DNA from 3 places in the Lysinibacillus sp. FSL W8-0992 genome. Region 2 is predicted to be linked to each of the others. Evidence: riboswitches for the same ligand, from Rfam matches in the RefSeq annotation. Region 2 holds a riboswitch; each other region holds the start of a gene.
What was found. A riboswitch is a leader RNA that binds a small molecule or an ion and turns the genes downstream of it on or off. The one in region 2 is predicted to bind cobalamin.
Positions count from the first base shown of each region.

Region 1 (11,015 bases), 220 kb from region 2:
CTATCGACGGTTATACATATTTCTGAATGTTGTAAATCCGCATTTTTTGACGATATCCCTACTATAGGTTTTAGTTTATAGAATAAAACTTAAATCCTTTTTCGAAAAGACTTCAAGCGCCGTTTACCTAAAATAGATTAAGTCTCCCTATGTTTTCATTTCTATTATTTTTCTGTTTGATCTTGCTTCTTTTTTAAATACTCTGCACGTATTTTTTCAATTTGCTGCTTTTTATCAAATTTGGTAGGCTTGTTTTTTTCATGATACTTTGCCACAGCTACCTTACCTTTAGTATCCAATTGATATTTCCCCACTTTGTTCACCTACTTTTCTTATCCTTAAAGAAGAATCTATTCACCAAATATAATATACCTTATTTTACTGAAGTAAACCTTATTAGTGTACTATAAACCTTGCATATATCCGTAAAAACATTCAAAACTTCGTAAAGTGATTTATTGCCGAATGGTCATTTATAATCCTTATCTTTACAACATTGATTTTGCTGATTCATTTTAAAATTTTCAGTTAACCTACTAAGATTACTTTTAATTAATTTTCTAAACAAGACCGTCCTGTCCTATATACAGACAAAACCCCCTGAGAATTTTCGTCTCTCAGGGGATTTAGTAACTCAACGTTTTCTATTCCTATATTTTTTTATTTACAATCAATAGGTGGATTGCTGTACTTGTTGACGTAATGTTTTGGCTGCAGCAACCATATGAGTGAGCGCTGCAACTGTTTCAGGTTCTTTTCTCGTTTTCAAACCACAATCTGGGTTGATCCAAAATTGATTTGTCGATAATACTTGTAGGCTATCTTGCATGATACTTAACATTTCTTGTTCGCTCGGCACACGAGGACTATGAATATCATAAACACCTAATCCAATCCCTTTTTTATATGGGTTTATTTGCAGTGATGCAATTAGCTCTCCATGACTGCGTGACGTCTCTATAGATATAACGTCGGCATCCAATGCACTAATTGGTTCAATAAAATCATTGAACTCACAGTAACACATATGTGTATGAATTTGTGTTTCATCCTTTACACTTGCCGTAGCGAGCTTAAAAGCATTCACTGTCCAATCTAAATATGCGCCCCAATGTTCTTTGCGTAAAGGCAAGCCTTCACGCAATGCAGGTTCATCGACTTGAATAATAGAAATGCCAGCCGCTTCTAATGCTTCAACCTCTTTCCTTAGTGCAAGTGCAATTTGATAGGTCACATCTTTTCGCGCGATATCGTCACGTACAAATGACCAGTTCAAAATCGTAACAGGACCTGTTAACATCCCTTTCACATATCGATTTGTTAAACTTTGTGCATAGGCAGTTTCTTTCACTGTCATCGGCGCTTCCCATGCAACATCACCGTAAATAATCGGTGGTTTTACACAACGAGAGCCGTACGAAACGACCCAAGCTTTTTCTGTAAAAGCGAAGCCTGTTAGCTTTTCACCAAAGTATTCCACCATATCCGTACGCTCGAATTCACCATGCACGAGTACATCAATATCTAAATCTTCTTGAATGGCAATCCATCGTTTCGTTTCTTGTGCGACAAATTCAGCATATGCTTCATCTGAAAGCTGTTTTTTACGCCATGCATTACGTGTGCGCTTCACTTCATCAGATTGAGGGAAGCTACCAATCGTAGTCGTTGGAAATAGTGGTAGCTGCAGTGAACGTTGTTGTATAATCTGACGCGCATTAAAATCATTTTGACGTTCAAAATCCTCTGTCGACACCGTTTGTATTTCTTGTTGAACAGCCTGATTATTTCGTACGGGGTGTTTTTTTAATGCTTCAATTGCCTTCATGCTCTCAGAGATAGTATGATTGGACGTATGATTTTTTTCTTTTAAATACTTAGCCACCTCTGATATTTCTGCTAATTTTTCATCAGCAAATGCAAGCGCATTTTTTAAGACAGGCTCTAATTTTGTTTCAAGTGCGGTCGAAATTGGCACATGCTGTAAGCTACATGACGATTGAACCCACAGCTCTTGTGCACTAGTCAGCTGTTCAATTGCCCTAACTGTTGTACTTACCTCTGCTAAATTTGCCCTCCAAATATCTCGTCCATTAACAATTCCTACCGCCAATACTTTATCATGTGGAAAGCCAAATTGACGTAGCGCCTCCATATTTTTCGTATAGCCATGAACAAAATCTAAGCCAAATCCTTGTACAGGGAGTTCAATTAGTGTGTTATAAGCTGATAACGATTCAAAATAGGTTTGTAACATAATATTAGCCTCTGGTACAGCGGCTGCTAATTGTGTATATATTTCTTGCACAAGTTTTACCTCTGCCTCATCTAATGATGTGACTAATGCAGGCTCCTCTAATTGAATCCAGTCAGCACCGGCTGTTACTAGCTCTTGAATAATCTGCGCATACAGTGGTAGTAGTGCTAAAATAAACGCAACTTGTGTTACTTTATCGTAACCTTTTGTTAGCTTGCAAAATGTATATGGCCCAATTAGCGTTGGCTTTGCAGTAATGCCATATACTTCTTTAACCTCAAGGAAATCTGCAAGTATTTTATTGTCTGTTAGTTGCAGAGCTTGACCTTCATATTCAGGGACAATGTAATGATAATTTGTATTAAACCATTTTGTCATTTCACTCGCAACAGCTTCTTTATTTCCACGTGCTACCGCGTAATACGTTTGTAAGTCAATCTTTCCACCTTGCCAGCCGAAACGCTTTGGCACTAAGCCAAACATCATCGCTGTATCAAGCATTCTGTCATACAGTGTGAAATCCCCAACTGTGACAATATCTATACCGCTATGAAGCTGCTTGTCGATACGTGCAAGACGAATTTCTTTAATTTTTTGTAAGAAATCTTCTTCTGTAAGTTCATTTCTCCAAAATGCCTCTAATGCCTTTTTCCATTCACGGTCTTCCCCTATGTATGGGTAGCCTATTACAGTCGTTGTATACGTCATATTCCTTCTCTCCTCTGGTTTAAAATAAAAAAAACCATCTTCCTTTTTAGGAAAATGGTAGTTATTGTCTATCTAAATTAGCTATGACGAGGCGATACGATAATATATTAATTATCGTATATATTCGTTAGTCGCACAGTGCCGATTCGGTCACATCTCACCACCTATTTCCACGTAGGTTATTTGGTGTGTACTAGACATTGGCAGGTCTCCTGGCTTCTCATCAACACGCCTCACAGCCTTCCCAGTTCCCAAGTGGCATATGTGATTTGCTCCGATTTACAGTTGCGGGACAGCGTCGGATTTACACCGACTTCCCTTTTAAGCCAAACTTTCATTTGGCACCAACTCTTACACAATATTCAATTATGTTTCCTACTATAACATATATTTTTCTGAAAAGTATAACTTTTGTGAAGATATAGTAGTTTTTCTGTACAAAGTTACACTTTGAGTAATTTTCAAATGGACTAATTGACGACATAATAATAAAACAATCTACTAATCAGAAAAGGTATTTTAAGTAATTTGTAAAAATATATAGTTATATGAAGAATGAGTGAGGAGGATTACTATGATTGTCGGATTACATCACGTACAATTAACGATTCCAAAAGGTACCGAGGAGCAAGGGAAAGTTTTTTATTGCCATGTGTTAGGGCTCAAAGAAATAGAGAAACCACAATCTCTTAAAGGGCGTGGTGGATTTTGGCTACAAGTTGGTCATCACGAAGTACATGTTGGCACAGAAGACGGCTTTGATCGACTAACAACGAAAGCGCATATTGCCTATCAAGTAGAGGATGTAGCATATTGGAAAAAAGTATTAACAGAGCATCATATCGAAATCCTTGATTCTGTTCCAATTCCTAATTATGAGCGCTTTGAATTTAGAGACCCTTTTGGTAATCGAGTAGAAATTATTCAGCCGATTTAAATTTTCAAAAAGCAGCCTTCAATGGCAGCTTTTTTATTTACAGTTTAAAGTGTTGAACCTCTTTGTTTAAATTCTCTGCCATCGAAAAAAATTCCTATACCTACGTGCTTTTATAAGTACTCTTCGACTCATAAAGTTATTTTTATATCATTCTTTACCCTTATTTTATTTCTCTATTAGCACATTGCCTAGCATTGTTTCTATGAGTAACAATGCATAGTTGCTAGCGTTTTTTGTATGCACTATTTATCAAACTGAAACATTTGTAATGAAACTGTAAATTCAAGCGGTAAAGCCTTATATATCAAGGTTTTTACATAAAGTGCGGCTCCCTGTGGAAACATTTACCTCACAGAACCCCTACTTTTTCATGCTACGATTATTGCAACAGCAAGCAAACAGATATGAATTTACTGCTCGCTTACAGGAGGTAAAAACAGCATGAAAAAACAATTTTTAAAAACTACACTAGCATTATCGATTGGATTTAGCTCATTCGGAATCGTTCAAGCATCCATTGAACCAATCAAAGTTGAGGCTGCAACGACAAATGCACAACATAATGACAAAGCTGTCGCAGCAAAGGCTGAACAACTTATTCAAACAGGAAAAAGTTTAATTGGTAAGGCTACATATAGTAATTCAGTTTACAAGTCTACATATCCTTACAAGTTTTCTTGTGCTTCATTTATTATGTATATTTTTGAACAGAATGGAGTAGATATTGGGACTTATAATGAAAATTATATGATCCAGCAAGGGACATTTGTTCCTAAAAGCCAATTGCAAAAAGGCGACTTAGTATTCTTTAAAAGTAAAAAAACGGGCACAGACCCCGATCATGTAGGTATGTACATTGGAAATAACAAAATTATTCATATGGCTGATTCCAAGCAAAATATCGTCATTTCGGATATGAGTAGTAAGCCTTATTATACTGACAACTACGTATCTGCACGAAGAGTATTACCAACATTACTATCGGCTAACCCTGCGACGAAAGGCGATACAGTTGTTGAAAATGCATTTACTTATAAAAATAAAGTAACAATAAGCTCATTAAATAAAGAACAAAGCTTACAATTTACAGCCCCTGGTTTCGTTGAATATGTTTATCGTAAGAGCGGTGTAAAACTTGGCGCAACAACTCTAAAAGAACAAATGGCTAAAGGAACTACGGTATCACGTGCCAATTTAAAAAAGGGCGACTTAGTGTTCTTTAATAGTGTAAAAGGGTCAAAAAACCCTTCCCTTGTAGGTATCTATGCTGGAGATCAGCGTATCATCGTTCCAACTTCAAGTGGTGTTACTACTAGAGTACTCTTTGTTGATTACTATAAAGAGCATTATTTAACAGCAAAACGCGTATTTTAAGATAATCAGCTGCTATTTGACAGCACGACGTATTATCTTCACTCTATAAAAATAATAAAACATAGCATACAAGCAGTGTAATTACCACGCTTTGTATGCTATGTTTTTGATATAATAAGCGGAACCTTACAACATAAGGATTCTTTCGCATAAGTAACTACTTATGAGTAGTCGCTAGTACGGCCTTACAAAAGGCTATTTTTCCTTTAATTGATTAGCAAATTCAATCATGGATCGACTAGACATAGGGCCCTTTATTAATACAATAGTATCTTTATCAAGTTTTGGTTTAAGTATTTCTAGTACACCTGTGACATCTTTAAATATATGAACTTCCGCAGTTGTTCCATCTTTTTTTGCTTGAGCTGCTATATCTTCAGCTCTTTTTCCAATCGTAATAAGCATTTGAACATCTCTCTGTGCCACCATAGAACCAATCTCACGATGATACTTTTCTTCGAAAAGACCCAATCGCTTTATATCACCTAATATAAGGATTATTTTTTTATCTTTTCCTATCGTATCTAAAACCTTTAAAGCAGCTTCAACCGATGTTGGGTTATTCGTCCATGTATCATCTATAATGGTACTTTCACCGAGACCAGTTGAAAATTCCAGGTGCCTTGCCATCGGTTTAAATGTTTTTAAACGCGAGATTGCAGTTTGGATAGACACTCCCATCTCCTTTATAGCTGCGATAGCCGCTAGCGCATTATACACTTGATGTTCTCCGTAACCAGGTACAAAGATAGTATACTTTTCATTAGATACTTGCAGGATAAATTTCATGCCGTTGTTCGTAAATTCAATGTTAGAAGCTTTGTAATCTGCATGTTGCTGAACGCCAATAGTAATAATTTTCCCTTTAAACTTATGCAAAGGTACTTTTTTTGTATTTTCATCATCACCATTGATGATTAACGTGCCATCCTCCGACAACCCTTCTAAAATTTCAGACTTTGCTTTTATATAGCCCTCAAGATTTTTACACCCATCTAAATGATGCACACCAATATTGGTAATAATTCCAATTGTCGGTTTGTAGATCATACATTGATGTTTAATGTTACCTGTATTCCCCAGACCTAGCTCAAATACAGCTGCTTTCGTTGTTTTATCGATGCCCGTTAAATACGGTAAAGATTGGCGAGGCTCATTTTTGCTACTAACTGATGCCTGCACATTCCAATCTTTACTTGCAATATGTTTAATCATTTCTTTTGTTGTTGTTTTTCCACATGTTCCGGTTAATGCGACAACTGGTATATCAAAAAGGCCTCTATAGTATTCAATAAACTTCCAGTATGCCTGCAAAGTACTTTTTACTTGAATAACGGTTGTATTCTCGAATGCGTTTTTAAGTTCACTTAAAGGTTTATCTGAAATGACGAGGGATGGCCCCTTATGGTCGATTTCCTTCCAATTAATTGACTCACTTTTATTAATGAACATTAGTGTATTTTTCTGTGTCAAATCATGGCGGTTATAATAAATAGCATGTTTGACAAACCAGTGCTCAGAACCGCTTACTAAAACCCCTTGTAGTAACTTTCTAATCACAGTCACACTTATATTTTGCACGTTAACTCCGTCCCCCCTCTCATTATAGTATGAAAATTGATAGCTAGAAGTTTGGGTAAAGGAGCGTATCCTTCACTATTTCTAGCAACGACTATTATTTGTTGATTTACTTTATCTTTTATTCAGAGCGCTCCTTTCTAGTAGATTACTATACAATATTATTAAATGATCTCATGTGACACAGTATTTATCCTGTTGCCATTGCATCCATCATTACCTTGTATCTCTAAATGATTTTTTTATTTTTAAATCTGCTGCCAAATCGGAAATTTGTTTACTATACATATCTCCCTTTATCAGGACAATTGTATTTTCATCTACTATTTCATGTAATAACTTATAGACGAGTGTACTATTTTTAAAAGTATAAACAGGGTCACTAAATCCTAGTTTCACTGCATGATCAGCCATAATACGGGCGTGCTCTCCTATTGTAATAAGCACATCTACACCAATACGATTGATTAACTCTCCTGCTTGCTCATGGATGACATAACCCCACGATCCTAAATCGGTAATCGTTCCAATAACGGCTATCTTTTTCCTGCCATCTCCTATTGAATTTAAGACTTTTAAAGCTGCTTCTAATGAAGTCGTTGTTAAACTCCAAGTATCGTCTATTAACAGTGAATTATTAATGCTTTCAAAAAGTTGTAGCTGCTTTTTCATTTTCTTGAATGACGCTAATTGTTTAATTGCTAGCGAAATCGGTACATTTAATTCATTAATAGCAGCAATTGCGGCTAATGCATTATATACTTGATGCTCTCCAAATCCAGGGACGAAAACGTCATATTTTTTCATATTGTGATGCATTGTAAACTGCATGCCATTTTCAACATACCGAATGTGGCTTGCTTTAAAATCACATGATGCATGCTGCCCGATTTTAATAATATCTCCCTTGAATTTCGACAAATCGATTTTTTTTATATTCGCATCTTCCGCATTGAGAATTAATGACCCTGCTGGATTCACAATTTCAGCCATTTCACCTTTTGCCTGTATATAACCATCTAACGTTTTACAATAGTTTAAATGGTGGGCTCCAATATTGGTAATAATGCCGATAGTCGGCTTGAAATACTTCCCTGCGTTCCTTACATCCCCAGGTGATCCAACCGCTGTTTCAAAAACTGCAACTTCTGTTTCATCATCGATGCTAAGTAAATATTGCAAAGAAGCTGTTCTAGAATTACTGCTTAAAGTAGTTGCAGCAACTTCTTTTTCGGCAGAAAGAATATGCTTAATCATCTCCTTCGTTGTTGTTTTTCCAGAGGTACCGGTAATTGCAATAACAGGGATTTCAAATTGACTACGATAATAATGTACAAACTTCCAGTAGGCCTCATCTGCATTCTCTACTTGAATGATGATTACTTTTTGAGGAATTTCATGCTGACTATACAAACGATCTGTTACAAGTACTAGTGGGGATAGTGACTCTAGACTTTTCCAGTTGATAATGCGTTTGTTTGTAAAAAGTGCAGTATACGGTTTTTTAACTTGTTTTAGTCGATATGCGCCATACTGGATCAGCACCTCATCCGACCCTTGCAATAATTTACCTGCAGTAATCGCTGTTAAATTCTTCACCGATAGAGGCTTCATATCAATTCACACTCCTTTCATTTCTATTATATGAATGGACACAAAAGTTGCTTGGATGTAAACATGATACATAACTAGAAGAAAACTATTTCACAGCATATATATAAAATGTATATTAATAATCCAAGTGCCAACTGAAGGAGTGATTATACTGAAGGCAATTATATTTATAGGTACAAACAAATCTGGATCTAGTCGTGAAGCGATAAAAGCAGCAGAAAAGTTGGGTTACTTTACGGTACTCTTCACAAACAATACAAAACAATTAGAACAGAGAAAAGCCTACCCAGACATTCATAAAATGGTTCTTATCGACACCTCTAATATAGAAGATATGATAGAAGAAATTCACAATTTGTTTGATGCCGGATTAGAGATAAAATCAATTGTTAGTTTTGTAGACCCCTTTGTTCATATTGCCTCTATTTTATGTGATGAATTTTGTCAAAACTATACGTCATCATCTGCTATTGAAATGATGGAGGATAAAGAAAAAACTAGGAATATTTTAAAGGATCAACCTTATTCCCCTAAGTTTGTTCTAAAAAAACCACATGAATCATTTACAAATAATATGGTATTTCCACTTATCGTTAAATCACCTAAATCAACAGGTTCTAAAGACGTACTGTTCGCGACAAATAAAGACCAACTCGATACACACCTTACATTTCTCCAAAACAAAAATCCCGGGGAAACCATCATGATTGAAGAATATATTGATGGCCCTCAATATTTAGTTGAAGCTCTTGTTTATAAGAGCCAAGTTCATACGATTGGCATTATTGAACAAGAAATCACACAAGGAAAGCGATTTATTATTACTGGCTATGGTGTACTGGCAGAAGTGCCTCCGCATATTCAAAAAGGAATTGAAGAGGTGCTCCATTCGATCGTTGATGTATTTGATATTGAAAATGGAACATTGCATTTAGAACTTCGCTTAACTGAGAACGGTTGGAAGCTCATTGAAATAAACCCTAGAATTTCAGGGGGCGCTATGAATAACATGCTACATGCTGCATTCGGATTTAGTTATGTGGAAGAAACACTTAAGTTATTTTTAGGTGAACAACCTAATGTAAACCCACGCCATAATAAGTACATTTTCACAAAATATGTGATTGTAGAAAGTAAAGGTGTGTTAGAAAGAGTAATTGGAAGAACAAGGGCATCAAAATCAACAGGTGTTGTAGATGTCTATGTAAAACCTAGAAAAGGAACAATTTTAACCCCGCCATTATCGATGGGGCATCGCTATGCCTACGTTATTGCTGAGGGCAAATCGTTAGCTCAAGCTAAAAATAATGCCATAACAGCCGCTAAGGAAATCAAATTTCTAATAAAAGCCTTATAAATTTTTCAATACACTTGTAAGGATTACAAATGAATCAGTTTTGCGGATGTAGCTTCGTCCTGCTACATCCGCTCTAAAATTACACATCCAAGTACGACATTCAATTAGTACATATCATTTTAAATACAGCACAAACATAAACAACCCGAGTAGTTGACCTATCAATTTGGCAACTGCTCGGGTTATGTTATTTATGCTTTAAATGTTTTATCTAAAAATTTAACCGTTTCAAACATATTAGTTTTACTTGCACCCTTCACTAAAATCGTGTCATCAGGCTTAATCAGTTCCTCCAGCAAGGCATGCAATTGATCTTTGTTCGTGTAATGATATATGTTCTCTTGTTTCATTCCTTTAGCCTTTGCTGCTGCACCAATTTCTTCGGTCCTGAACCCATAAGTAATTAAAAGATCAATACTTTGGTCAGCAATATATTCACCTAATTTACGATATTCTTCTTCTCTTAAATCTCCTAGTTCTCGCATCTGACCAATAATTGCAATCCGCCTTTTCTTACCGACATTTGTCAGTACTTCAAGAGCAGCCCTTACACCTTGAGGATGGGAATGCACAGTGTCATCTATAACCGTTATATTTTCACGACAGTTATAAACCGTCAATCTTCTTGGAGGTTTTTTGAAATGTAAACCGGCTTTTATTTCCTGTGGCGTAAACCCTAAATAATCCGCAACCGCGATTGCATTTAGCGCATTATATACATGATGTTCTCCTAATATTGGAATAAATAATTGGATTTCCTGCCCTTGGAGTTTCATTTTAAAGGACATGCCATTTTCTTTATATTGAATATCGTAAGCTCGATAGTCTGCTTCCGTCTTCACTCCAGTTGTCAGTATTTTCCCTTTAAATTGATCAGTCAATAAATATTTCGAGTTATCATCATCTTTATTTAAAATAAGTAACCCTTGTTGGTCCATACCTTGAATCAATTCTGATTTCGCTTTCGCCACTAGTCTCACATCACCATCGAAGTTACCAACATGGGCAAGACCGATATTCGTAACGATACTAATATTCGGTTGAATAATGCTACAGTGATTCGTAATAATCCCTGGATAGGCCATTCCGTATTCAAGAACGACGGCTTGGTGGGATTCATTAATTTCTTCAGCATGTTTTTTAGTATGCTCAGTCGTATTCCAATAATCTTTAGATTCGAATACATTCCA
Region 1 covers NZ_JBBOZQ010000001.1:3,222,362-3,233,376, forward strand. The annotation lists gene NSQ74_RS16245 (hypothetical protein) at 165-314, opposite strand; gene metE (5-methyltetrahydropteroyltriglutamate--homocysteine S-methyltransferase) at 671-2,965, opposite strand; cobalamin riboswitch at 3,151-3,329, opposite strand; gene NSQ74_RS16255 (VOC family protein) at 3,540-3,902, shown strand; gene NSQ74_RS16260 (C40 family peptidase) at 4,344-5,276, shown strand; gene NSQ74_RS16265 (UDP-N-acetylmuramoyl-tripeptide--D-alanyl-D-alanine ligase) at 5,472-6,857, opposite strand; gene NSQ74_RS16270 (Mur ligase family protein) at 7,071-8,468, opposite strand; gene NSQ74_RS16275 (ATP-grasp domain-containing protein) at 8,620-9,825, shown strand; gene NSQ74_RS16280 (YheC/YheD family protein) at 10,017-11,015, opposite strand, start outside.
Region 1: another riboswitch for cobalamin. It lies ahead of metE (5-methyltetrahydropteroyltriglutamate--homocysteine S-methyltransferase); the one in region 2 lies ahead of NSQ74_RS15205 (hypothetical protein).

Region 2 (11,015 bases):
ACGTTTATCAAAGCATTGCAAGGAACTTTACATACACGCCAAGACTTTACATTTGGTGATGTGACTGAAAAAATAACTGAAATTCGTTTATATAATGGTAGCCGTTTTGACACAACACAAGAAGTGCAAGCAGGAGAAATTTTCGCGGTTAAAGGGCTTAGTCTAGCAAAAGTCGGTGATATTTTAGGTAGTACAATACCTCCTCAGCCATATGAGCTTGTGCCTACGTTACAAGCTAAAGTACAGTATGATGGACAACAGCATATAAAAGAAGTTTTACAAGTATTCCGTTTACTAGAAGCGGAGGAACCATCGTTGCGAGTCGTTTGGCATGAGAAATTCCAAGAAATCCATGTACATATTATGGGGGTTATTCAACTTGAAGTACTTACTGAAGTGTTAAAAAATCGCTTTTCACTTTCTGTTACTTTTGGTGAGCCAAAAATCTTATATATGGAATCAATCGTAACAACTGTAACAGGATACGGTCATTTTGAGCCTTTAAAGCATTATGCTGAGGTACACCTGTTAATGGAGCCTAATATTCGTGGAACTGGTAACACTTTTGTTAACGCTTGTCATGCTGATGATTTATCAGTTGGAAACCAACGACTAATTGAAAAACATCTATTTGAACGAGAGCATCACGGTGTTTTAACTGGCTCCCCAGTGACAGATGTATGCTTCACCCTTTTGACAGGACGTGCTCATATCAAGCATACAGAGGGTGGCGATTTTCGCGAAGCAACTTTCCGTGCACTTCGACAAGGGCTGGAGCAAGCCGAAAATATATTGCTTGAACCATATTATCGCTTTAAATTGAAAGCATCGAATGATTTTATCGGTCGTATGATGAACGATATCCAGCAAGCAGATGGGACTTTTGATGACCCTCTATTAACAGAGGAACAAGTAACATTAACAGGACGTGTTCCTGTTGCAACATTTATGCATTATAGTACTACTTTCGCTGCTTATACAAACGGCAAAGGGTCAATATCGTTACAATTTGATGGCTATGATAAATGCCATAATAGTGAAGAAATAATTGCGCAAATCAATTACAATAAACAGGCAGATCCCGACTATACATCATCAAGTATTTTTTGTGCGAAAGGAAAGGGCTATTCAGTTCCTTGGTATGAGGCAAAAGAAGCCATGCATTGCTTGTAATTATCCGAGAAACCGCATTTTCGAAAGCATAACAGCGATTGGGGATGGTTTATCGGTTATTTAGCAAGTTTTATTGGCGATTTGAATGGTTTTATCGGCGATTCAGCGACTTTTATCGGCGATTTGAATGGTTTTATCGGCGATTCAGCGACTTTTATTGGCGATTTGAATGGTTTTATCGGCGATTTAGCGACTTTTATCGGCGATTTGAATGGTTTTATTGGCGATTCAGCGACTTTTATCGGCGATTTTAAAGGTTTTATCGGCGATTCAGCGACTTTTATCGGCGATTCAGCCAGTTTTTATAGCGATTTCAAAAATTATCCATAAAAAATGACAAAAGGCATCGAGAACATCTCGATGCCTTTTATATTAATCCTATAAAGCTTTTTTCGCTTTCGCAACAAAGTTATTCGCTGATTCCACAATTACGTAACCATTACTATTCGAAAAATCAACAAGAACCGAACCTGGTTTACTCTTTAAAATTTGTAATTGCTCAATTAATTGGAGCAATAATTGATGACCATTGCCTCTTGGATGCCAATTTAAATGATAGTCATTTAATTCTTTCACACTTTGAAGAAATTGAGCGTATTCGTACTCTACATACTTTATTAAGTGTACTATTTTATTACTATCTTGATTTGCATGAACGACTAACGACAACTCTTCTAAATAGGTGTGATAGAAACGCATAACCATCGAGCATAGTAAATCATTGACTCTTGCAGCACTTAAGATGGGCTTTGGCTCTAAATCAAGCCTATCTAAATTTGGTTTAGCTCGAATCGAATCAATACGTGTTATTAAATGATACGGCTCACCATTTACCTCATATACGATTGGATTTGTTGGCATGTACATCATAAAGGCATTCTTTTTTGTTTTCAGCTCATCCGCTACACTTGCTTTAGCAAAAAGGCACCCTTCATATACCTCATTTTGAATCCAAATGATGCCTTTGTTATAGAAAATTTGATTAAATAAACGTTCGTTCCGAATAAGTCCTGTTGCTAAAAACTGATCAACAAGTGCTTCAATGACCATTCTCGTTTTTGGCTGCTTGGCAACTTCAATGCGCGGCAGTTTACAAATCTTCATATCTCCATATTGCTTTTCCTGTGTTGTACAAACATGAATTTTCGTCATACGTGCACCTCTTTTCGTACATATTTTCAAAACAAATGTTTAGATCACATAAAAAGACGGATTTCCTGCTAAATAAGAGGAAATCCGTCATCCGGCTAATCATTATCATTCATCCAGCAACATCAAACATTGCACCAATGGGAGAGATTTGGCTCGATGCCGTATCCCTTTATATCCTTTGGTTTTTATCGTTTGACGTACTGTGACGAACAGAACATTCTGTTTTGTCAACATGCCACCTCCTATTCCTCGTAGGTTATTGGTGTGTACTTGTAACAGGCAGGTCTCCTGACTTATGGTCATTGCTTCTTTTCACCTTCCCATCATTTGACAGTGGTATTTGAAAAGACGCTCACATTTACAGTTGCGGGACAGTGTCGGACTTGCACCGACTTCCCTTTTCAGTAAATTGCACGCAATTTACACCTATTACTACACGCTATTCAGTTGTAATAAAATGTATAGTATCACTAGTATACTATTAAATCACATTGTAAAGTAATGGAATTTCAATGTCAATGAACAGTACAAGGTATCTATTTGGACATACAGATTAATATAGTTTTGAGTACATTCGTAAAAAAGATATTTTTCCATCCAGATCAAAGCTAATTATTTTCAAATATTATTCACTTTCCATCGCTTGAAATAGCTTTTGAGCATAGTTATCGGTGAAATTAAATGCACCTTGTTCCTTGTACTGTTCATCGACAATTTCGCCAGCTTTCATTACATAAATCCGTTCACTTAAATATGAAACTGCTTTTAAATCATGAGAAATAAATAAAATAGCCATGTTTCTTTCTTTATTTAACGTAATTAATAAATCGATAATTTCCCGCTGAATTAGACGATCTAGGCTAGAAACAATTTCATCACATACTATTAATTTTGGTTCAACTAGAATAGAGCGTAATAAATTTACTCTTTGCTTCTCCCCACCACTAAGTTCAGAGGGCAGAGATTGTAATACATCGTTTGATAACTTGACCTTCTCAAGCATCGTTTGTAAATAGGTGTCCGTCACGAATTTTTGGTGCTGCAATGGCTCCCTTAATAGTTCCTTAACCGTCCACATAGGGTTTAAAGCATTACTAGCATTTTGGAATATAATTTGGCACTTTTCATAAAAGGACTTCCGATTGTTCCTTGTGATTTGTTGATTTTGAAAATTTACGGTCCCTTTATCAGGTGATTCTAGCTGCATAATGACTTTGGCTAAAGTACTTTTACCGCTTCCACTTTCTCCTACAAGTCCGACGATTTCGCCTTCTCCTACAGTAAGGTTTATATTTGCTAACACTTGCTGTCCTGTTCGATAGCTTTTATTTACGTTTTCTACCCGAAGCAACTAAAACGCCTCCTAAAAATGATTTGTGACAAGCCGTTTTGTATACGGATGTTTTGGTTGCTCAAAAATTTCTGTCGCTTGCCCCTTCTCGACAATCTCTCCATTTTTCATCACAACAATCGTATCCGCTAGTGAAACTGCAACCCCTAAATCATGGGTAATCAATATAATAGTTGTTCCCAGTTGAGCATGTAGATTTTTTAGTAATGTAATAAAGTGTTGTTGATGCAACATATCTAGTGCAGAAGTTGGTTCATCAGCTATCAAAATGTCTGGCTTATTATACAATGCACAGGCAAGCATACAACGTTGCAGCATACCCCCTGACAACTCAAATGGATAGCAATCTAATACATCTTCGGTCAAATTTAATTCCTTTAAGATAGCGGTCATTTTTGGCAGAAACATCTCTTTCTCCTCGCCCATTCGTAAGGCAGTAAACATATACAATTGTTGTTTCATTTTTTGGGTAGGAGAAAAGCTATTTGTAGCATCTTGAAAAATAGTAAAGATATGCTTTGTCCGTAACAGTAACCTATCTTTTTTTGACATCGCCATTATATTTTTCCCATTAAAGTACACTGCCCCTGTCGTCTCAGCTTGTGGCGGGAGCATTCCTAAAATAGCTGATACGGTTGTGCTTTTCCCACTCCCACTTTCACCAATAACTGCTGTAATTTGGCCTTTTGGCACAGTTAACGAGATATTGTGGATGAGATTTTTATCGTTCACTCGAACAGTTAAATTGTCGATTTTAAACATGTGATCGTTCTCCCCCTTGTTTGAAAGTGCTCCCGATTGCTTGCACACATAATATCGTCACAAAAATCATAAACCCAGGAAAAAGGCCGATCCACCAAGCACCAACGAGTAAATCATTTTGCGCTGTGTACAGCATCGTTCCCCATGACGGGATGGCTGGTGGCACACCAATGCCTAAAAAGCTTAAAGACACTTCGGTAAAAATCGCACCCGCAAAATTAAATATCGTCACGACAAAGATGGCTGGCAAACTATTACGTAATAAATGACTAAATAATATTTTCCACAATGGGGTACGGAACATTTTAGCCATTTGAACAAATTCCATTTCCTTTAAACGAATAAACTCTGAGCGCACGATTCGAGCTGTGACAAACCAGCCTGTGAATCCGATAATCATGGCCATTCGCCAAACACTTCCTTGCATAATTGCTTGCAGGGCAAGCACAATGACCAAGGATGGAATCGTTAAAAATGCCTCCAAAATGCGCATCATTATTACATCGACGGCACCACCAACAAAACCGCTTATACCACCGTAAATAATGCCTACAATGCTAGAAATTACGACTGACACAATGGCGATGAAAAGTGTCACTTTTCCCCCCACAAGTATTCGTGATAAAACATCTCTGCCTAGCTGATCTGTACCGAGTAAATGTGTAAGATTAGGTGCTTCATAAATCTGATTCATATCCATTGCATTTGGTTCAAAAGGTGCCAACAGTGAGGAGAAGATGGTTGTTCCTAAAATTATGCAAAGAAGTGCAAGCCAAAATAGTGGCATCTTCCGTCGTTTACTCATACTATTTTCCCTCTTCTCAATCTAGGGTTGATGCAAATCATTAAAACGTCGATTACAAATAAGCAAATGACCACCACAACACCAATAATCAGAATGGCTCCCATAAGTACTGGGAAATCCTTTACCATCACTGATTTCACTAGCAGTGATCCTAAACCGGACCAGCCAAAGAGTGTTTCTACTACTATGGAACCACCAAAGAATGAAGGAATCGTCACACCAATATAATTGATATACGGAATAACAGAATTCCGTAGTATGAGGTTTCTTATTTGTCGGTCTGGTACTCCATTTGCACGCGCAACTTGGACATAATAACTACGATTCTCTGCCTTAACACTATCCTGTAAAAAACGTGCGAATATGCCCACATGAGAAATTACTAAAACGATTAAAGGGAGCACAATATGGTTTAAACGATCAAGCCAACCTCCATTGCCACGCACATCATTCATACCTGAAGAAGGAAACCAACCAAGCTGTAGCGAAAATATTATAATACAGACAATACCTAGCCAAAATGGAGGAATCGCAGAACTTGCAATACTAAAGATGGATAATCCTCGATCCAATAAAGAACCTTCTTTCATTCCTGCCCGTAATCCTAGCCAAGTAGAGACAATTATAACGATGAATAACGTGAGTGCCACCAGCTGTAATGTGTTAGGTAAACGCTCTAATAAAATCGTTATTACTGGTCTACCTTCTTTTGCAGAATAGCCTAAATTCCCTTTTACCGCTTCACCTAGCCAAGTGCCATATTGAAGAAGAATTGGCCTATCTAAACCAAACGCTTTTTCAATTCGTTCTTGCTCAGCTACTGTTAATGTTTGAGCATTGCCTCCATAATAAGCCGCCGCCGGATTGCCAGGTGCAGCATGCATAATGAAAAAAGAGAGGAAGCTCACGATAATGAGGACAATTGTCCCCATTATCACTCGCTTCCCGATCCACTTAGCGATCATTCCATTTCCACTCCTCGACATTCCATAAGAAGCCGGCGCCGTGATGACCTAAAATACGCTCTTTAACACCACTAATATTTTTATTAATGCCATAAACAGCATCAACATAGGCAAAATAAGCGAACGGTGGATCTTCTGCTAGCTCCTCTTGTAATGCCTTATAGACTTCCTTGCGTTTTTCAGGATCGACAGTTGTTCTTCCTTCTTCTAGCAAAGCATCTACTTTTGCATTTGCATAGCTACCATAATTGTAGCCAGCACTTGTTACGCTAGATTCGCCAGAATAGAATAAACTGTACGTATGGTGGTCGGCATCATATGGACTTCCCCAACCAACCATAAACGCTTGTGTATCTTCAATAACGATATTGCTCCAATCAAGTGCTGCTACTTCTACATCTGCTCCTATTTCTTTATAGCCTTGCGCGACATAATTGGCCATATTGACACGAACTGTATCTGTAATCGGTGCAGTAATAGTAAAGGCGAGCTTGTTACCGTCCTTATAGCGGAATCCATCATCTGCTAATATCCAGCCTGATTTTTCTAATAATTCATTTGCTTTTTCAACATCAAAAGTATAATGTTCAATATTTTCGTTTACATAGGCATGCTTTTGTAGCGGAGAATACGCTTCTGTACCATAACCATGTAAAATACCTTTGACGATGCCAGCTCGATCTGTACCGTAGCTTATCGCTTTTCGAACATTGACATCCTTCCAAAGTGGATACTTCATATTAAATAACACGCCACGATAATCTGCTGATTCAACTTCATACATTTTTAACTGCTCTACTTTTGAAAGTTCTTCAACCTGATTCGGATCAAGTAAGGCAATATCTACCTCACCCGATTTTAGTTGTAATGCACGAACATTACTATCCGGAATAAATTTAAAAATGACTTTTTCAATGGATGCTTTTGTTCCGAAGAAAGATGGATATGCTTTAAGCGTTAAGCTTGTCCCTTTATCCCATTGCTCTACCATATAAGGTCCAGCTCCAATAGGTTCTTGGTTAAACGTAGCCGTTCTCATCTCTTGACCTTCAAAGACATGCTTCGGCAAAATTGGCACTGTTAACTTATCTAACATCGGCGTAAATGGTTCATCCAATTCGATTGTCATCGTTGTGTCATTTACTTTTTGCATCGCTTTAACATGGATAAAATCTGACTTTAAATAAGACCCATTCGCATCATCAAGAATACTGTTAATAGTAAACATTACATCATCTACTGTTAACACTTGCCCATCATGAAATGTCACATCATCACGAATCATGATCGTATAAGTTAACAGGTCATCCGATATGTCAACGCTTTTGGCAATATCATATACTGGTACATTATGTTCATCAAAACGCATAAGACCTCTAAAAAGTAATGCATCTAAATTCGTTTCCTCTAAAATTGGATTTAACCCTGCAAATTCGGATTCAGATGCATAAATAAGCTCATTTGCTTTTGAAGAGGAAGCAGCGGATGGCTGTTTTTCCTCGCCTTGACTAGACTCATTACTACAGCCAGCAAGACTAAGTATGAATAATAAAATAAATACTGAAAACTTTTTCAATTCTCTATCTCCTTCATCACCACAGAAATTTAAAGTATTGTTGCCACATGTTCAAACATGCGATTGATTTCTTTGTGGAGTGTTCGCTGCTCTTTTGAAAGCCATCTACAATGGATTGCATGATCTGTTAGTTTTGTAACACTTGCCTGAATGGAACTCTCCCGTTGGATCATTTCCTGTAATTCTCGAATATTGAGATTCTCAACTTGTGGAGATACAATCCATAACGAACCGATATAATATGCCCTCTCTAACAGACCAATCGTAGATAGGTTCATTTCCTGAGGTTTAAAATGGAATGAATCAAATGCAATTAGAGCTTCCTCAACAAATATTTTGTATTTGGATTGGAAGGATTGATAGTCAAAGATTTCTCCTCGCATTTCTCGACCTGGTGCAATAATTTCACCCCATATTAATGTAGAGCTTTTTGCCATGCGAATCGTTGTATCCACTTGAAATCTCGCTCGTTCAAAAGGAATGGTCACCTCAGGTAGCCATTCTAATCTTGCCCCTTCTGCAATTTCCACCGTAATTTCCTGTGTGCATCGTTCACCATTGTGAGAAGGATAAATTTTTAGAGCGGATTGTTGTTTTAATTTTACTTGACTATCTGGTGCAAGCTTTACAGAGATTTCATTTCGATCACCAGCTACCATGCCACCAGATGATTCCATGATAAAAACTGTGGCAGTTGGCTTATTGTCAGCATACAATTCACGGCTTGCCTTCAATGGCGGCTGCTGGTATACATGAACAAGTCGTGTATAGCCCCTTCTTGGCTCAAATGCCATCTCTAATTTGCCATAATGATTTACTTTTCCTTGATTAAGCATTCACGTCAGCTGCTTCGGCGCCTTCAAGTAACATGTGATGCTGAATCCATTCAACAACCTTGTCGACATTTGTTTGTGAACGAACGTCTGCAAAAATATATGGACGTCCAGCACGCATTTTTTTCACATCCTGGTCCATGATCTCTAGGTCTACACCAACATGCGGTGCCAGTGACGTTTTGTTGATTAGCAGTAGATCCGAACGTGTTAATGCAGGTCCACCTTTACGAGGTATATCCTGTCCTTCAGCCACATCAATTACGTAAATATAGCCATGAACAAGTTCTGGGCTAAATGTAGCCGATAAATTATCCCCACCACTTTCAATGAAAATAATATCTAAATCTTCAAAGCGTTTGTTTAAGTCATCAATGGCAGAGAAGTTCATCGATGCATCCTCACGAATAGCTGTATGCGGGCATCCACCTGTTTCTACTCCGATAATACGATTCTCTTCTAGAACACCATTTGTAATTAAATACTGGGCATCCTCTCTTGTATAAATATCATTTGTGATTACTGCCACATTGTATTTTTCATGCATTGCACGTGTTAATTGATCTACTAAAGATGTTTTCCCAGAACCAACTGGGCCTCCTATACCAATTCGAATTGGCGTCATTTATATCCACTCTCTTTCTATGAAATAAATAATCTTGAAAATAAAAATTCATGTTTCATCGATGCTAGTTCAATACCTAAAGCATTATTAGAGAGGTCATCTATCGTTAAGGTCATGACCTTTTCCGAAGCTTCCTCTATAAAGACAAGAAGTTTATTTAATGCTTGTACACCTGTATTTTGACCGAACGGCACAGCGCGAACAGCATTTTGTACTAATCCGCTAATGGATGCATACATATAAGTCATCACTGCATGATAGACATCTACACCAAGTGCTTCACTATAAATCGCATAAAGTACTGCGTAATGGCCTTGCACTTCTTCTTTGGCTATCTTTTCTTGCCATTGCATTAATAAAGGGCTGTCCATCAAAGGTGCCACTGTTCGGATAAATTGCTTGCCAACATTGAGACTAGCATCTCTCGATTCTTTTGCTAGCTTGATAGCCCCGCAAAGTTCGTCTAACTCTGTAAGGCGAGCACAATCTCTTACTTTTGCTGCATGGAACGCATCCTGAATAATTAAGGCGTCACCATTCACTAAATTATAAAATAAATACGATTTACAATAATCTATTAATTGTTCCTTTGTGCGAATAACATCTTCCTGAATATACGTTTCCATCCCATATGAATGCGTATAAGAGCCTATTGGAAATGCAGAATCATGGATTTGTAATAGGCGCAATAACGAAAAATCAGTGAGCGTGTCCGCGGTATTTGAATGGTTGTTTAAAACGTCGTTCTGTCGTTTCATAGTTCACTCCTATTTCATCTAATAATGGGTTAATCGTATGATCAGCTCGTACGATAATTTCATTATGTTCAATTAAGCAAGGTGTATGGCGATTGCCTAATTCAAATGCAGATTTCCCCATCTCATACATATCTTTCGGTGAAATGACGATAACTGGTTCGAGTTTTGTACGAATCGCAATGCGACGGCTATCATCCTCAAATAATAAGTCACCATATTGTAATGGCTCGTCTCCTTCTAAACGTAAAGCAATATCCGTGCCTTTATCTGTCTCTGTTCGAAGGATACGTTTGCTTAATTCTTCCCACTCAAGCTCTATCCACTCTGTTGTTTTATGTGAATGTTCTTCTTCATTCGCAATATTGCCGATAATTTTTTCAATTAACATCTATGTTGCACCTCTTTATCGATTTTTTGACTGTACCTCTGTTACTGTTACACACTCTCTATTTTTTCTTAAAATAAGAAATATCGTTGTGCCATTGGCAAAACATCAACTGGCTCACATGTAGCTAATTCACCATCAATTTTCACTTCGTATGTTTCAGGATTAACATCAATTTTCGGTGTAGCACTATTAAGCTTCATATCAGCCTTACTAATATTTCGGCAATTTTTCACTGTCCCTATCATACGTTTTAAACCTAATTTTTCCGGTAACCCTTCCTCTACTGCAATGTTTGGTAAAAATGTCATGCCACAATTTTGAGGGCCTTGTCCATAAAAGCCAAACGTCCGACGTCCTTTCATAGGCTGCGGTGTAGGAATTGATGCGTTTGGATCACCAGTAATACCGTAAACTGCAATACCACTTTTTATAACAACTTCCGCTTTGACGCCAAAGAACGCTGGATCCCAAAGTACGATGTCCGCTAGCTTGCCTTCTTCTAGTGAGCCTACTTCATGGCTAATTCCATGTGCTATTGCTGGGTTAATATTGAGCTTAGCCATATAGCGCTTGACGCGGTAATTATCGTGATCTTTCCCTTCATCTTGCGGTAAAGCACCACGCTGT
Region 2 covers NZ_JBBOZQ010000001.1:2,999,927-3,010,941, reverse strand. The annotation lists gene NSQ74_RS15215 (translation factor GTPase family protein) at 1-1,173, shown strand, start outside; gene NSQ74_RS15210 (hypothetical protein) at 1,255-1,503, shown strand; gene NSQ74_RS15205 (hypothetical protein) at 1,552-2,325, opposite strand; cobalamin riboswitch at 2,587-2,770, opposite strand; gene NSQ74_RS15200 (ABC transporter ATP-binding protein) at 2,951-3,676, opposite strand; gene NSQ74_RS15195 (ABC transporter ATP-binding protein) at 3,689-4,438, opposite strand; gene NSQ74_RS15190 (ABC transporter permease) at 4,431-5,243, opposite strand; gene NSQ74_RS15185 (ABC transporter permease) at 5,240-6,208, opposite strand; gene NSQ74_RS15180 (ABC transporter substrate-binding protein) at 6,198-7,784, opposite strand; gene NSQ74_RS15175 (urease accessory protein UreD) at 7,814-8,620, opposite strand; gene ureG (urease accessory protein UreG) at 8,613-9,242, opposite strand; gene NSQ74_RS15165 (urease accessory protein UreF) at 9,260-10,000, opposite strand; gene NSQ74_RS15160 (urease accessory protein UreE) at 9,942-10,388, opposite strand; gene ureC (urease subunit alpha) at 10,457-11,015, opposite strand, start outside.

Region 3 (11,015 bases), 850 kb from region 2:
TTCTGTTGATCCAGCGGCTAACCCATACTTAGCGATGGCTGTTATTTTAGCATCTGGCCTTGATGGGATACGTAAAGGTTTAACACCACCAGATGCTGTAGATCGAAATATTTATAAAATGAACCGCGCGGATCGTGAATTAAATGGCATTGATAGTTTACCATCTTCTTTAGAATACGCACTAATCGAGCTAGAGATGGATCATATTGTACGTGACGCACTTGGCAATCATATTTTTGAGAAGTTCACAGAAGCGAAGGAAATTGAATGGAACAAATACCGCACACGCGTCCATGACTGGGAACGTGATGAGTATTTGACGATGTATTAGAAAAGAAGTGTTGGGTGTTGCAAGTAAGAGTAAGAAGAAAGAGACAGTATTAATTTAAGTTTTTTTCTAGAGACTAATACTGTTAAGACAAAAATTACAGAGTTAATCTTCAGCAAACGGCATAATATTATAAGTTTTAGAAGTGAATAAATTTTCAAGAATTAACATTAATATTAACATTTGTCAGTATTGTCATTACTATAATTAATTTATAATTAACTACGGGGAAATAAAACTTAAAGATCTATCGCTGACGGATCGCCGTGTGCGATGAAAGTTGCCTGCACGGTGAAGGCTCGTTATAAAACCGAGATATAGAGATGGATAAAACGAGAATAGCGTATTTTTACCTGTAACAAATGTGAGTGGAAGTTCAATAGATTTATCACCGGGTGGCGTTAGAAATACAATTACTTGGACAGATAATCAATCATCTGTAGGAACGGTTACTTATACGATAAAACGCAACACAAGCAATAGTTTAGTAGGGGCAATTGTTTTACATTCAAGCATTGCGAGTGGTACACAACGCTGGAATGATGATACAGCAACACCATTTACGACATATTATTATTTCATTGAAGCAACTAATGGTGTAGAAACGGCTGTAACTGCAGGTTATGAATTAAGAACTACTGAGAATAAGTATGCTTTAACTAAAAATTACAAAAATACCCACTTTGCCAACCTTGTATTTAATCCGGTAACAGAGTCATTTGACGAAGTGTAGTATTTCCAAGTAGCCTAATAACTTAGGCTACTTATTTTTAAGAGGTGAAATTAATGGAAATTTTAAATCTTACTTCAAGTAATTATAGTATGTTTTTAACTTTTTTGAATCCTAATCATTTTAAAAGGTTGCAATTAATGGACGCAAGTTTATGGGGAATAGGTTTAGTTGATCATACACGTCCAATAGGTATCCTTATTGCAGACATCAATTTTGATAATAAGTCAGCAGCGATTACACATTTAGTTGTAAATGATGAGGAGAATGCCCATCATTTTGTTATGCAACTATATAATGAAGCGGAAAATTATTTTGAAAAGATCGGCTTTTTAATAACAGAAATAACGCTTACTATGAACAGTAAATCTGATGACTTCATAAATATATTAACCAATCAAGGTTGGAGTGGGAATGTACAAGGCATAGAAAAATATGTGCTGGATTTTAATCGAATACAACAAAATGAATGGTTATGGAATTTAAAAATACCTACTAGTTTAACAGTAGTACCTTGGAGTCAGCATGTGAGTGAGATATTTAGAGAAGCAATTTCTAATAAGAATAAGTTTGATGATCATGTCTATCCTTTTGTTCAGAATTTAGGCGTTGTCGATGAAGAATTTAGCTTTGCTTTATTTCTTGAAGGAGATTTAGTGGGGTGGTGCATTGCTGAGAGAGTTGCGCAGAACATGATACTTTTACCCCATTCTTATGTGAAGCGTTTGCCCGCTACCAGATTGGGAGGAGGGGGGATGTTAGTGTATGCCCCCGTTGTCAAAAGGGCGATAGAAGAGAATATGTTCGTGACATTTTTTACTGATGTAGATAATACATCGATGCAAAATATTATTAATAGACGTTTTAAAGAATGCGTAATACAAAAGAAATTATTAGTTCGTTTAGTAAAAAAAGAGAATGTTACTAGTATTCATTAGTCTCCTATTAAAATTATAACACCTCTGATAGAAGGGATAAGACTCCGCTTCCAAATAATTCAACAACTTTTTTTGAACCAAAACTACATTGTATGATTTTAAGGTAATGGATGGCGGTTAGAAGTCGCTCTCGGTATGTGTTTTTATTGGAAGCTAATATAAAAATTTGTTGAATGGACAACGCTTGAACAACTACAGTTTCAGAAAATAACTCAGATTGTTGCGGGTTATTAGAGGCTTAAGGATAATATCAAAAATTTTAAAATAAAATTCACACATTCCGATAATAAATTTAATGATAAAACCAGCTCTATTATATTAGAGCTGGTTTTTTTATGTCTGATGAATTTAAGGAAGACTTACTCCTTAGATTTGTCATCAGTTTTGTTTTGATCATCCATATGTTCTTTGTGTGTCGAAGGTGCTTCAGTATCGTTAGGCTCCGTTTTTTCTTTCGCATTACCACACCCAAATAATAATCCTGTTGTTAGGATTGCTGTAAAAGTACCGATAATTAATTTTTTCATACTTCACCTCATAATGGAATTTTATACTTTTATTCTTGCCCTTATTTTGGACTTCATACATCGTTCATTTATTAAAGTTTGCCCAATTTAAAAATACTTCTTCTCAGTGTTATTTTTAACCAAAATGGATATATATGTTAAGATAATGATGCGGATAAAAAAGGTCATACATTTTAGAATAGAATGGGTGGTTAGAAGAGAAAGGTGAGATGAGCATGAGTCAAATTAAAATATATGGTATTAAGGACAGTTTAGATCCTATTAAGGCAGCATTATCGACTATTATTCATTCTTGTATGATGGAGGCACTGGGATTGCCATCCGATAAGAAATTTCATCGTTTTTTCCCAATGAATAAAGAAGATTTTTATTTTCCTAGTGAAAGAACTGAAGCATATACCATTATTGAAATTAGTATGTTCGAAGGTCGTACGATAGAAACGAAAAAACAATTACTCGCATTGCTGTTTGAAAAAATTAACAGTCAATTAAGTATAGCTCCTCAGGATATAGAAATTACTATTTTTGAAACACCTAAGCATAACTGGGGGATACGAGGACTACCTGGGGATGAGTTAGCATTGAATTATAAAGTAAATGTTTGAGCTTTTTTAGACGATTAATAAACTAGATGAGGTGAACTACTGTGATAAAAAAAGGCTACTTCATAGACAAGGAAAAAAATCAGATTTATAACAATGAAGTAGTAGTGGCAAGTAAAATCTACTCTAATAATTTTACGTTGCAGGAACTTGGACAAATGATTTTTAATGGCGAAGTAGAAGAAGTATTTATCTGTAACTATCAAACGGAACGAAAAAGTACATTAGAGTGTTTATTAATACATGATGTTAAGTCAGAATGGGCTACTAAGTATAAAAATAACATTTGCCTTGATGATGAGGCATATTTAAATGATTTCCCAAATGGATATTGTTTTTTTGTTGAGCTTTGGGAAAGCGAAAAAGGTCCAATTATTTTGGTGTTATTCCAATATCATTAAACGACAAAAAACGGAGACGATTATATTAGTGGCTTATGTTGTGCTACAAAAACGATCACAGTAAAAAAGTGTTAGATTGATTTCGATCAATCTAACACTTTTTTGTATATTTTTATAATTTAATCGTCCAACCAAATGTATCTTCAAGCGTGCCATTTTGAATGCCTGTTAATGTTTCGTAAAGCATTTGTGAAACTTCACCAATCTCACCGTTATTAATCACTATTTTTTCATCTTGCCATTTTAATTCTCCAACAGGTGAAATAACCGCAGCTGTTCCTGTACCAAATGCTTCTTCCAAAGTGCCATTATGATAAGCCTCTACCACTTCATCAATTGAAATACGACGTTCTTCGACTGGAATGTTTTTCTCCTTTAATACTTGAAGCATTGAATTACGTGTAATTCCAGGTAAGATGCTACCATTTAATGCTGGTGTGATGACTGTTCCGTTTATTTTGAAGAATATATTCATGCTACCTACTTCTTCGATGTAACGGTGTTCTTTACCGTCTAGCCATAAAGTTTGAGAGTAGCCTTCCTTATTCGCAATTTCTTGTCCTTTTAAGGCGCTCGCATAGTTACCAGCAGTTTTTGCTTCGCCGGTGCCGCCAACTACAGCTCTTACAAAATGTTGTTCCACCATGATTTTTACTGGATTAATGCCCTCTTTGTAGTACGAGCCTGATGGAGACATAATGATGATAAATTTATAGTTTTTAGAAGGGTGTACACCTAAGTGTGGCTCAGTAGCAATAATAAATGGACGGATATAAAGAGATGTTCCAGGTGCCTTTGGAACCCATTCACGATCCAATGTTACTAACTGCTTTAACGCCTCTAACGCCAATTCTTCATCAATTGCTGGAATGACAATACGCTCATTCGAATGATTTAAGCGGTTAAAATTACGGTCAGGACGGAATAAAAGGACCCTATTATCCACTGTTGCATAAGCTTTTAATCCTTCAAATACAGCTTGTCCATAATGGAAAACTGCTGCCGAAGGATCTAGTGAAAGCGGCTGATACGGGATAATACGTGGATCATGCCAACCCATGCCTTCTGTGTAATCGACTATAAACATATGATCTGTAAAAAATTGACCAAAACCTAATTGGTCTGCTGCAGGTTTTTCTTTTGGGTTTGTTGTTATCTCTTTTGTTATCTCTAACATGTCATATCCTCCGCGTATTGTGTCATTAGATGAAATATCTATAATACTTAATAATACTGTTTATTTTAAATTAATTAAATACTAAGAATCTACTAATAATTAATAAAATTGCTGATTTATTTACTTTTCAGCAACAAATAACACTTATTGCAAAGATTTTATTCGTAGCGTTACGCTACCGTTGATGCTTTTCGCTCACTTAAATGTTCATGATACTTCTTGAAATTTTTATGTTATTGCCTTGTATAAATGATTATTATTGAAGTAGTAGTACTTTTAAGTAAAGGATTGGAAAATTGTCGATATGTAGTAGACTATGCATACAACTGAGTGGACCAGTCCAAAGATAGCATAAAAAGACAGGAAGAAAAAACTAGAATACGTTAATCTTTAAGCAAGGAGTGAGGGCATTTGAGTTTGAGTTGGATTGAGTCGATTCAAAAAGCAATAAATTATATAGAAGAGCATTTGCAAGAAACGATTACAATGGAGCAAATCGCAAACGAAGTGAATGCATCTGTATTTCATTTTCAACGAACATTTTCTATTTTAACGGATATGTCAATTGCGGATTATATAAGACGAAGAAGATTGACTTTAGCAGCACAGGAATTAATCAATACAGATATAAAAGTAATCGATCTCGCCTTCAAATATGGCTACGACTCTCCCGAAGCTTTTACAAAAGCATTTCGAAAGCAACATAACGTAACGCCGAGTGAAGCACGAAAACAGCAAGGACCATTACAATCATATAACCGCCTTGTAATCCAGGTGAGTCTGAAGGGAGCAGAACCAATGAAGTATAACATTGTAGAAAAAGAAAAGTTCCAAGTTGTAGGAGTAAAAAGAACGTATAATTGCCAAAAAGGCGAGAATTTGCAAGGTATTCCTGTATTTTGGGATGAAGTAAATCGTCAAGGAATGGACGAGCAACTATTTGCATTAAATGATGGACAAATTAAAGGGGTATTGGGTGTTTGTGTACCAGACGAAAACTATAAAGAAAATAATTTAATCGATTATTGGATTGGAACAGATCACGTAGGGGCGGATGTACCGGAAAATTTATTAGCGATGGAAGTGCCAGCATCAAAATGGGTTGTGTTTGAAGTACATGGCCCAATGCCGGATGCGATGCAAAATGCATGGAAGCAAATTTTCTCCGAATGGTTCCCGTCGAATCCATATGAGCCTGCTGGAACACCTGAATTAGAGGTTTATACAGAGGAAGATCCTACAAGCGAAAATCTCTATTCGGAAATTTGGATTCCAATTAAGTAAAAGTGCCCATAAAAGTGCCAGGCACTCAAACAATTTTTAAAAAATTTTGTGAAAAGTGCCGCCCGTAGCGGAAATCAACGGCAATAGACATTTATATTTCTTTAAAGCCAAGAATGAAACTTGTTGTTCATTCTTGGCTTTTGACGTTTAAAAGAAATTATTACGCAAATCAAAAACTTTGAAGAACAGTCTAGCATCTCTGCCCATTTTGCTATTGGTATTCATATGTGCTAATAAACATTGCTGAAATAATTCATCGCAATTTTTTGTTCTACCATATTTTGAATAACAAGCATCATGCTTCTTACAACAAGAGTCAACAGCATTTGTTGGTGAACCAGGTCCTGAACATCCAGGTCCGCAATATTTATAGCCAGGATAACAAAATCTTAATCTTCTATTCCTATTCACCTTGGTCACCTCTTTTCAAAATAGTCTACATACTATAAAATATGTTGTCTTAACTTTTGAAAAGGGATGAAAAACTAAGGAAAACATGAAAAATATTGAGACGAAATTTCACATTTCATTAGCCACTAATGCATTAGACTACGCTTGATAATAATATGAATAAAAGAAGGGTCTTGGAAATTAATCCAGACCTTTTTTTTATTGTTTGACTAAGAAACTGCAATTTTAAATAAATCGTTAAGATAAATGAAATCCTTCAGTTAAGGTTTTTGTAAGCTAATCAACAAACTGCTGTAAGGTTGCCTAGATATAATAGCCAAGGAGCATGAATTGCAGTATTGAAGATAAGGAGTTGAAAGCATGAATCCATCCGTTACACAAAAAGAAAGAATTGTGTCCTTAGATATTATTCGGGGATTAGCGTTATTTGGTATTTTATTTATTAATGTAGGTGCTTATCAAATAGTAGTTGAAGGAGGACCGGTGCCAGCCTATAGTAAATTCAATAGTGTGATTGATACACTAATTGATATATTCATTGAGAAAAAATTCTTTTCCATTTTTTCATTTCTTTTCGGTGTCGGTTTTTATATTTTTGCTTCACGCGCTGAAGCAAGAGGTGATAAGCCTCGATGGCGTTTTGCAAGACGTTTACTAGCATTATTTGTTATTGGGATTGTGCACATATTTTTTTTCTGGGGTTCCATCCTTTCTGCATATGCAGTAATAGGTTTGTTCTTACTACCATTTTATCGAGCGCAGATTGATACAATTCGTAACTGGCTTATTGGCATAATTACTGTTCACATTGTAAGCATACTTGGGCAAATGTTTTTGCCAAACTTAGCTATCCTTTCAACAGTTTTCAATGTACTAGGGAATGATACAATAACTATTTTTATTATGTTTTTAACAGGTTTTCTAGTAGCAAAAGCTGACTGGATAAGAAATGTGAGACAACTTACCAAACAAATAAAGTTGGTCTTATATGTAACAGCTCCAATATTTGTAGCTATATCTAGTTGGATTTGGTTTGCATCTCAAAATGATGATCAAAAGCTTCAATTAGTACTAGGTTTAGGTGTAATCCCGACTACATATTTTTATTTAGCGAGTTTATTCCTGATTCTAGAACACAAAAATGTTGTAAAAATGCTACAGCCAATTGGACGGGTAGGTCAGATGGCATTTACAAATTACTTAGCTCAGAGTTTTATAGGGTTAGCTATTATATCGCTCATGGGACTCGAAGTACTTTCGACTTCCTATATTGTCATCATTGCCATTATGATTTTTGTAATTCAAATCATCTTTAGTATCATTTATTTTAAATTTTTCAAAATTGGGCCATTGGAAAAAGTGTGGAGATGGATGACGTACGGAAGAAAAGTAACGACAAAATAATGATTTCAACGTCAGAGTATTATTGCTCTGGCGTTTTTTATTGATAATACTTTTGTGCTTAAATATAGAATTGCAAATAAGAAGAACATAATATGCGATATCAATGCAAATATAAGCAGATTCAACTTCATTATTTTTAGATAATTATTAATGATTGTTTTTTTTAACTATTTTGAAAAAATGGAAACTATGCTAAACTTAGCATTAAGTGAATAGCGAATGCAGAATAAAGGTGCTCTTTTAAGAGCTTAATAGGGAATTCGGTGCAAATCCGAAGCTGTTTCCGCAACTGTATGTGTAGATGACCCCAGAAAACACCACTGTCAAACGAGGAAAAATGCCTCAAGTAGATGGGAAGGTTCTGATTAGGGTACACAAGCCAGGAGACCTGCCTTTATTTCATCGTATTAAATCTCTTCGGAAGCTAGGAGAATTTACGGCAAATAGATGGACAGGCAAATAGTATTTTGAGCCTTTTTCTGTTTTCCTTGGATGCTCTCTCTTTTATTAGAGAAGCATCTTTTTTATTTTCTAGTTATTGCAAGCGCATTCATCTATAAAAATTGGGGGGAAAGAAATGGACTTTTATAAAAAATGGTTGAATATAGCGATTGTCTTTATCTTATCATTTTCGTTATTATCACCCGTTGCATTCGCTGAGACACAACAAAATGATGCTAGTGAGTTAGAAACAGATTCTAGTATTCAAACTAATGAAGAATCATTAGAGAAAGAAATGACCGAGCAAACGGAAAGCGAACTATCTCCTATTACCAGTAATGATAGTGCGACGATATTTAATAATACTGAACCTAAAGGTTATGTGACGGTTTCCGTAGAGAAGTTTACACTTGGGCAGGGATACATAAAGGAACCTGTTCGTGTTCCTTTTTATGAAGGGGATAATATAGCTAAGGTTATAGTTAACCTGTTAGGAGAAGGCAACTATGACATTACAGGGTCTGTAGAAGAAAGCTTTTACTTATCAGGGGTCTTTGATCCTGATCCTGGAGAAGTGAGCGTCCCAAAATACATTCTTGATGAATCTGGTCCAGTTGATGGAAGAATAGAATCCGACTGGTTAAATCAAATGGACTATACAACTATGTCGGGCTGGATGGTAGCTGTAAATAATAACTTTATTCCTCGAGGTGCTTCTGAATGGTTCCCAGAAGATGGTGATATCATTAGATGGCAGTTTACAGTATGGGGGTATGGAGCAGATTTAGGTGGTGGCTTAGAGGGAAGTAGTTTAATTACTCCAGCGAATAAAGACGAGTTAACAGCGAAAATTGCCGAAATTAATAGCTCGCCAACTAAAAACGAAATTTTAGCAAATGAACAAGTAAAGTCTTCTTATGACGCCGCCTACGTGCAGCTTAAAAATATGGAGAGTAGTCAAACAAATGTGGATGCAGCACTTACCCATTTAAATGCTGCTTTAAATGGAGAAGGGGAAGAAATCGTTAAAGCTGATAAAACAGCTTTGCAAACAGCGGTTCAACAAGCTGAACAAACAAAAGCTTCTGTGAAAGTAAGTTTAGATGGAAAAGATGTAGCTCCTACTGATTACTGGGTTACTCAAGCTGAAATAGATGCATATACAAATGAAATTATAGACGCACAGGAACTAATCGCAGATGAAAATGCCAGTCAAGAAGAAATAGATGCAAAAGTTTTAGCACTAAATCAAGCCACAAATGCATTTAGTAAAAAACCTGGTTTACAAACGGATATTACTAGCACAGTGAAAATTACTGTGGCACATAAAGCTGTGATGTTAAAGCTTTATGATACGAATGAGCAAGAAATAAACATAGGCTCTGGTGTTGAAGGGACATACAATGTTTATACAGCAACTATACCAGTAGGAAGTTATCGCTACGAAGGATTTGATAGCAATCATAACAGTGTTGGCGGTGGTCAGCTAACAGTAAAAGCAGAATCAAATCAAGAATTTCAATTCCGCCAGCTTAATTTTAAAGCTAGTAATACAAGTTGGAATGTTAATAGCGATTACACTGTAAAAGTTGGGCAAGAAATACCGAACGATACGTCATTAAAACTAGGTAAAGTAACAACACAAGGACAGACTCCAGTACTAGCTCTAGTAGGGGAAAAAATCTACTATACGTTTGAGCCAGATGCAAAGCATACACAATATGTTCCAGTTAGTAATAGCACTACAGTAACACTTTCGGCCACAGCTCAAACAATTAGTGCAGCTATTCCGTTTTCTGGGGATATTAAGTTTACAGTCCCTGAAGATGCTGAATTATTTGTAGGAAAAAAAATTAAACACTTTATTGCATTTGAAGAAGTCCTGCCTGAAGGGGTAGCTACGATTAACCCGGATGGTACAAAAACATTTTCTTTCAAGTTAACAAACAATGGTGATTATAACTACCGAGTTAGCCAAGCAGGAAAACTTACAAATGTAGGTACATTTAAAGCAAATGCTCAAAATGCAACATTGGCAATTACAAAACAACAGCTCTCAATTCAATCGCCAACAGCAATTTTAAATAAAGGAACATATCTTGAAGGTAATATTTATTTAAATATTAATGAGCAAAATCATTTGAAGTTAAACCAAGGAGAAAGCTTCAATTTACTAACATTACGAAGCTGGCAAGCATTAATAGAAGGAATTAACAACTATTTCTTTGAGCCTGATTTCCATTATGAAATCATAACAGGCGATGATGTAATTCAAATTGATCCTGGTAAGCCAGGAAGTTATTCGACAGTCAAAGCATTGAAAAATGGTACAGCTGTTGTAAAAGTGACGTATGACGCATTGAAGGTTAATGGTTCCGGATACATTAGTGATGCGAATGATGCATTTAGTGCTATTTGGCCAGAAAATGTCGGTCTCTTTGTTGTGACTGTTGGTCAAGGTGAAACAGGTATTTCTACAGGTATAGAAAGTAACAAAGAACGTAATCAAAAAATTAATGAAGGTAAAAAAGGTGGGGACCTTCTAAACTTACAAAATGGTGTTTTTGATGCTGATATTGATAGTGTTTACTATGTTCAAGGCGAACAAGGAGCATATTATACTTTTACTCCGACTTCTGGAAGCTCAGTAAGCGTTTTGCGTCCGGAAATTAATCATAGTATAGGAACAGCATCCTATGGAAATGGTGAATTTTCAACAGAAAGTGTTCAATCTAGTGGAAATGGCTCTTTCACAGTTTTATTAACTGAAGG
Region 3 covers NZ_JBBOZQ010000001.1:3,851,968-3,862,982, reverse strand. The annotation lists gene glnA (type I glutamate--ammonia ligase) at 1-331, shown strand, start outside; gene NSQ74_RS19400 (hypothetical protein) at 693-1,061, shown strand; gene NSQ74_RS19395 (hypothetical protein) at 1,115-1,996, shown strand; gene NSQ74_RS19390 (hypothetical protein) at 2,356-2,523, opposite strand; gene NSQ74_RS19385 (tautomerase family protein) at 2,739-3,128, shown strand; gene NSQ74_RS19380 (hypothetical protein) at 3,170-3,526, shown strand; gene NSQ74_RS19375 (branched-chain amino acid aminotransferase) at 3,639-4,703, opposite strand; gene NSQ74_RS19370 (AraC family transcriptional regulator) at 5,121-5,987, shown strand; gene NSQ74_RS19365 (phospholipase A2 family protein) at 6,135-6,398, opposite strand; gene NSQ74_RS19360 (DUF418 domain-containing protein) at 6,759-7,802, shown strand; cobalamin riboswitch at 8,016-8,212, shown strand; gene NSQ74_RS19355 (S-layer homology domain-containing protein) at 8,380-11,015, shown strand, end outside.
Region 3: another riboswitch for cobalamin. It lies ahead of NSQ74_RS19355 (S-layer homology domain-containing protein); the one in region 2 lies ahead of NSQ74_RS15205 (hypothetical protein).